Regions from separate parts of the Rhizomicrobium palustre genome, predicted to be linked through region 1. Evidence: riboswitches for the same ligand, from Rfam matches in the RefSeq annotation. Region 1 holds a riboswitch; the other holds the start of a gene.

What was found. A riboswitch is a leader RNA that binds a small molecule or an ion and turns the genes downstream of it on or off. The one in region 1 is predicted to bind glycine.
Region 2: linked by a shared signal. The riboswitch ahead of FHS83_RS02140 (trimeric intracellular cation channel family protein) and the one ahead of gcvT (glycine cleavage system aminomethyltransferase GcvT) in region 1 are both predicted to bind glycine.

The regions. Positions count from the first base shown of each region.
Region 1 covers NZ_JAASRM010000001.1:3,040,293-3,043,701, forward strand. The annotation lists gene argS (arginine--tRNA ligase) at 1-1,211, shown strand, start outside; glycine riboswitch at 1,748-1,860, shown strand; gene gcvT (glycine cleavage system aminomethyltransferase GcvT) at 1,910-3,028, shown strand; gene gcvH (glycine cleavage system protein GcvH) at 3,032-3,406, shown strand.
Region 2 covers NZ_JAASRM010000001.1:492,069-495,477, forward strand. The annotation lists gene FHS83_RS02135 (amidase) at 92-1,672, shown strand; glycine riboswitch at 1,739-1,824, shown strand; glycine riboswitch at 1,828-1,906, shown strand; gene FHS83_RS02140 (trimeric intracellular cation channel family protein) at 1,959-2,624, shown strand; gene FHS83_RS02145 (response regulator) at 2,768-3,409, shown strand, end outside.

The DNA of each region.
Region 1 (3,409 bases):
ACGAGGCTTTCACCGGCCCTTATCCGGAAGAATCGCCCGTCACCATGGATGATCTTGAGGTCCTCTATCCGGCAGCGTCAGCGGCCTGCAAAGCCGATGAAGCGCGGCTCGAACTGGCCCGCAAAGCCACCGCCGAATTGCAGGGCGGGCGTCCCGGTTATGTCGCGCTGTGGAAGCATTTCTTCGCGGTGTCCGAGAAGGGCCTCAAGCGCGAATATGCCAGCCTCGGCGTCGAGTTCGATCTTTGGAATGGCGAAGCCAGCGTCGATCCCATCATCCCGCCGATGGTCGAGGATTTGAAGGCGCGCGGTCTTGCGGAAGAAAGCCAAGGCGCGCTCGTCGTGCAGGTTGCCGAGCCCGGCGACAAAAAAGAAATGCCGCCGCTGATCCTTTTGAAGTCGGATGGCGCGGTACTCTACGGCACCACCGATCTGGCGACCATTGTCGATCGCGTGAAGGAGCTGGACCCGAACCTCATTCTCTATGTGGTCGATCAGCGCCAGCACGGCCATTTCGAGCAGGTTTTCCGCGCCGCCAAGAAGGCCGGTCTCGCGGGCAAGGCCGAGCTGGAACATGCCGGTTTCGGCACCATGAACGGCGCCGACGGCAAGCCCTTCAAGACCCGTGCGGGCGGGGTGATGAAGCTGTTCGATCTCATTGCCATGACCACCGAGGAGGCCAGGAAGCGTCTTACGGAAGCGGGCATCGGTGCCGATTATCCCGAAGCCGAGAAAGAAGACATCGCTCAGAAGGTGGGCGTGGCGGCGCTGAAATTCGCCGATCTCTCCAATTACCGCCTGACGGACTACATTTTCGACCTCGAGCGTTTCACCAAATTCGAGGGTAAGACCGGCCCGTATTTGCAGTACGCGGCGGTGCGCATCCGTTCGATCCTGCGCCGCGCGGCGGAAGAGGGGCTGATCGGTACCGCGCCGGTGATCCGCTCGCCGGAAGAGCGCGCGCTGATGTTGCAGATCCTGGCGCTTCCCGATGCGATGGAAGCCGCCGAGGAAAAGCGCGCCCCGAACATCCTCTGCGAGTATGTGTTCACGCTCGCCCAGGCCTTCAGCCGCTTTTACGCTGAACACCACGTCATGAGCGAGCATGACGAGGAAAAGCGCCTCTCGCGCCTCGGCCTTTGCGGCCTGACGCTGGAAACTCTGACCAAAGTCCTGGATTTGCTCGGGATCGAAGTTCCGGAGCGGATGTAAGTCCTGTTTCCCTCTCCCCTTGAGGGAGAGGGCACAAAATCTTGCACTTAGCCGAGTGCAAGATTGGCCGAGCCTATGCGATCCGAGGCTAAGTGCTAGATTTTGCGGGTGAGGGGTCACTATCGCGGCACTCACCCCTCACCTGAAAAATCATCGGGGTTAGCGCCGCGCCTCTTTGTTCCTTTCGACCAGTCATGCGGCGCGCCCCTAACCCCGTGATTTTTCTTCCTCTCCCTCAAGGGGAGTGGGGAACTGGCGAAGGGTGGGGGATAACTTTCCTGCCGCAAAAACAATCACTGCCTTCTCGTTGACACTCCATCCCCCCCTCGTGATACTTCCCCCCAACGCAAGGCCCCGCCGGGAGGCGCCGGTTTTGTGGTGAGCAAACGATCCCTCGCGGGAGACGTTTTCCTTCTGCCAAGGCAGACAGTTCCAGCCCTCGCGTTCTGCGAAGGCCGACTTGTCGGGCCGAAGCCGAAGGCGAAGGCCGAAGGAGCAACCGCCCCGGAAACTCTCAGGCAAAAGGACCGCGAAGGGGATGAACTTCTGGAAAGCAGATGCGCGTTCAGCGTGTCTCACCGAAGGGGTAACCCCGATCCGCCAAGCGGTCAGGGGGAAATCTCTCAGGTCCAATGACAGAGGGGCGCGGATTCCGCGAGGACGCGGAAGGCGCTCATCTCAAACGTCATTGGGCCTTTATGACCGACGCTGAAGCCTTACGCCGTACGCCGCTCTATGCATTGCATGTGGAGCTTGGCGCCAAACTCGTCCCCTTCGCGGGCTATGAAATGCCGGTGCAGTATCCGGCTGGTATCCTGAAAGAGCATCTGCACACCCGCGAGAAAGCCGGGCTGTTCGATGTCTCGCATATGGGCCAGGCCTTCCTGCATGGCGCCAATCCCGCCGCCGCGCTCGAGAAGCTGGCGCCGTCGGATTTCATTGGCCTCAAAGAAGGTCAGCAGCGCTATGGCCTGCTCCTCAATGCTGAAGGGGGCATCAAGGACGACTTCATGGCCTCGCGGCTGGCAGGCGAGAGCGCGATGTATCTCGTCGTCAACGCCTCCATGAAGGACAGCGACTTCGCCCATATCTCCCGCGAGCTGGCGGGCGAGGTGGCGCTGGAACAGCGTCCCGACCGTGCCCTTCTGGCCCTGCAAGGCCCGGCCGCGGGTGCGGTGCTGGAAAAGCTCTCGCCCGGCATCGACAGCCTGACCTTCATGCGCGTGCGCCGCGCCGTAGTGGCAGGTGTGGAGGCCATCGTCAGCCGCACCGGCTATACCGGCGAGGACGGCTTTGAAATCTCCGTCGGCGGCCAGGATGCCGAAAAGCTCGCCCGCGCGCTGCTCGCCGACCCGGATGTGATGCCGATCGGCCTCGGCGCCCGCGATTCCCTGCGCCTCGAAGCCGGTCTTTGCCTCTATGGCCATGACATCGACGAAACCACCGATCCCGCCGAAGCCAATCTCGTCTGGGCCATCGGCAAGCGCCGCAAGACCGAAAAGGGCTTCCCGGCTGCCGACAAGATCATGGAGCGGGTTCTTAACGGCACCGCCCGCAAGCGCGTCGGTATCCGCCCCGAAGGCCGCGCCCCGGCGCGCGAGGGCACCGAGATCGCCGATAAGACCGGCCGTATCATCGGCAAGATCACCTCGGGCGGCTTCGGCCCCAGCCTGAATGCCCCGGTCGCCATGGGCTATGTCGAGTCTGCCTTTGCTGCCGATGGCAGCGAGATCGACCTCATCGTCCGCGGCAAACCCGTCCCGGCCAAAGTGGCCCCCATGCCTTTCGTCCCCAACCGCTACAAGCGAGGAGCCTGACCCATGTCGAAGACCTATTACACGGACCAGCACGAATGGATCCGCGTCGAGGGTGATGAAGGCACCGTCGGCATCACCAGCCACGCCACCGAGCAGCTCGGTGACGTCGTGTTCGTGGAAGTCCCCTCTGTCGGCAAGACCGTCGCCAAGGGTGGCGAGGCCGCGGTGGTGGAAAGCGTCAAGGCGGCGAGCGAAGTCTATTCGCCGGTCTCCGGCACCGTCACGGCGGGCAACAACGACCTCGCCGATGATCCGGCGCGCGTCAATGCCGATCCGGAAGGCGAGGGCTGGTTCTTCAAGCTGAAGCTCTCCAACCCGGCCGAGCTCGATGGGCTGATGACCGCCGAGCAGTATCTCGATTTCGCGAAGGACCACTAATAG
Region 2 (3,409 bases), 2.5 Mb from region 1:
CGATATTGCCGTGCTTGTATTTTTTGTCAATCGGTGGTGCAACGCAAGGACGCTCTGTTTTTCATCACGCCTATAAAAGGATCGTGAGTTGATGACGCTTCGCCAGATCGCCAGCGTGGCCGTTTATGTGAGCTTAAGCATCTTTGGCGCGCGGGCCGCAGAAGCAGCAATGAATACCGACGCCCTGGTGACCGAAGGGCGCATCCAAGACATTCAACACGCCATCGCCGAAAAGCGCACAACTTGCGTGCGTGTAGTTAAAGCGTACCTGCGCAGAATTGAGGCATATGACAAGCCGCTTAAGCTGAACACCATCGCCCTGATCAATCAGGCTGCTTTGGAGGATGCGCGCAAGCTGGATGAAGAGCCGCAAAGCTTGCGCAATACGAAGCCGCTCTTCTGCGTACCGCTTCTGGTCAAAGACAATATCGATACGGTCGGCTTTCCCACCAGCGCCGGATCAAAAGCGCTGCTCGATAATTTTCCGGCCCAGGATGCAGCGATCATTCAGCGCCTGAAAGCGGCCGGCGCAATCATTCTTGCCAAGACCAATATGGCCGAATGGGCCTTCAGCCCGCGCAATACGGTGAGTTCGTCCTATGGCGTTACCGCCAACGCCTATGACCGCGCGCGTACGCCCGCAGGTTCATCAGGGGGAACGGCCAGCGGTATAGCGGCGAGCTTCGGCTTGGCAGGGCTTGGCACCGACACCGGAAATTCCGTACGCGGACCATCATCCTTTACGAGCCTGGTTGGCATGCGCCCAAGCCTCGGCCTTGTCAGCCGCAGCGGTATCATCCCCTTGGAGCTTGATCGCGATACCGCAGGCCCCATGACCCGCAGCGTGGAAGACAATGCCCGCATTCTGAGCATCATCAGCGGTGAAGATGGCGCGGATTCGATCACCCAAAATCCAGCTGCCCGCGCCAAGGTTGAGTACATAAAATTCCTCAAACGGGACGCCTTGAAGAGCGCGCGGATCGGTGTGTTGCGCGCCCTGGCGCCGGTGGAGGACACCGATCCCAAAGTGCTGGCCACCTTCAACCGCGCCATCGAAGAGCTTAAAGCCGCAGGGGCCACGATTGTCGAAGCGGTGGAAATTCCCAATCTCAAGATTCATCTCAACGACGGGTATTATTGTTCGCGCTTCGCGTTTGACGTGAACACCACACTCGCCAAGGCGCATTCCCCCTCCAAGGTAAAGGACGTGGAAAGCGTGTATCAGGCTGGGCTTTACGCGCCGCAAAACGAATACGACTTCAAACGCTTTCTGAAGAATTCCAAATCCGACCCCGGCACGACCTGCCCCTATATGCTGGATCATCCAGGCCGAGCTGCTTTCCTGAAGGATGTGGAAGCGGCGATGGATGGCGCCGAACTCGACGCGCTGATCTATCCCACCTGGCGTTTCCCACCGCCAGCGCAGGAAAACGCCACCAGCCAATACAAAGGCGATAACTCGCAGCTGATCTCGCCCGCCACCGGCATGCCCGCGATCACCGTACCCGCAGGGTTCACGGATGGCCTGCCGGTAGGTTTGCAAATGCTTGGACGGCGCTTCGACGAGGGCCGCCTCTATGGCCTTGCGTATAGCTATGAGCAGCACACCCATTGGCGCAAACCGCCGTATGGGCTCGACCCGCTCGAAGCCGCCCCCGGCACGGATAAGTAGAAACGCCATCCAATCAGCCAGCCATTGGCAAAGCCCGGCGATCCGTGCATAAGCCGTCGCGTCCGTTATGACGATACGGGAGAGACCGGGACACCGGCGCCGAAGGAGCAACCGCCCCGGAAACTCTCAGGCAAAAGGACCGTATCGCCAGGACGATCTGAAGAGCGATGCGGAAAGGCATCCACCGAAGGGGTAGTCCGTGCGCGGACGAAACTCTCAGGTTCCATGACAGGTGGGGCGCCGCGGAATTGCGGGTGCCAAAACGCTTGCCATGAGGACCTTATAAATGGATCAAATCTTCGCCTTTTCTCGCGCAGGCGCCGCCCTTCCCTGGCTTGGAAGCGCCAAAGGCGTACTGATGGCGCTCGACTATGCGGGGGTGGCTGTTTTCGCTATGACCGGGGCACTTGCCGCCGCAAGGAACCGCCACGACTTCATCGCATTCGCGGTTTTCGCTCTTGTCACCGGCATTGGAGGCGGCACGCTGCGCGATATTATCATAGGTGCACCGGTATTCTGGATCCACACGAGCGGATATTTGCTGGTGTGCATCATCGGAGCCACACTGGTTTGGCTATTGGGCCATCGCTTGTGGCGCTCCAGCGCGCTTATCTGGCTGGATGCAGTGGGGCTCGCCGGATATGCGGTGCTGGGCGCATGGAAAGCGTTGGATGCGGGCGTGGCCCCACTCGTCGCTGTAGCTATGGGCGCAATCACCGCTGCCTTTGGCGGCATCTTGCGTGATATCTTCGCGGAGACCCCTTCCGCACTGTTGCAGCGGGAAGTCTATATCACCGCCGCTCTTGCCACCGCCGCGACATTCGTGATCTTGCGAGCGACCGCGCTGGATCCCATTTTATGCGGCATCATCGCTTTTGGCGCTGGATTTGGGCTGCGCGCGGGGGCCATTACTTGGCAATGGAAGCTTCCAGGCTTCCAGCGCACGCCTTGAGCGTTGTGCGGTAGTCTACGCCCAATCTTGAGTTGTTCGAATATGGAGGTATAGTCGAGACCTCGTGCAAGCAGGCTGTGGCCATCTCGATCTCTTCGCTGCGCCGTGGCATGCACCAGAGGCAGCCATCAAGTACTGAAGCCATGAGTGATCTGGTTCTGATTGCGGAAGACGATAAAGAAATCGGCGAGATTCTATCCGCCTATTTCGAACGCGAGGGATTTCGAACGGTCAATGCCGCCGACGGCAAGATCGCCCTCGACCTGCATCTCGCTCTGAAGCCCGATATCGTGCTCCTGGACGTGAAGATGCCCCAAATGGACGGATGGGAGGTGATCGCGGAAATCCGCCGGCGTGGAAATACGCCCGTGATAATGATCACCGCGCTCGATAAGGATATAGATCGCTTGCAGGGCCTGCGGATCGGCGCCGACGATTACGTGGTCAAACCGTTCAACCCCATCGAAGTGGTAGCCCGTGCTAAGGCGGTGCTTAGGCGCGCGAGCGCTGCAAGGTTCGGCGGTCTGCTACGGGTGGGGCCCGTCACCATCGATCTTGATAGCTATGTGGTACAGGTCAATCAGGGCAGCGACACCTCCACGTTGCAGCTAACGCTGACGGAATTTCGCATTCTGGCGCATATGGCGCGCATGCCCAGCAAAGTCTTTTCGCGCGGCGAGCTAGTGGATGCATGTCTTCCCGGCGGCGATGCGTTGGACCGGACCGTCGACAGCCATGTCAGCAATTTGCGCAAGAAGCTTGATGCCGCCGGAGCCGCGAACATG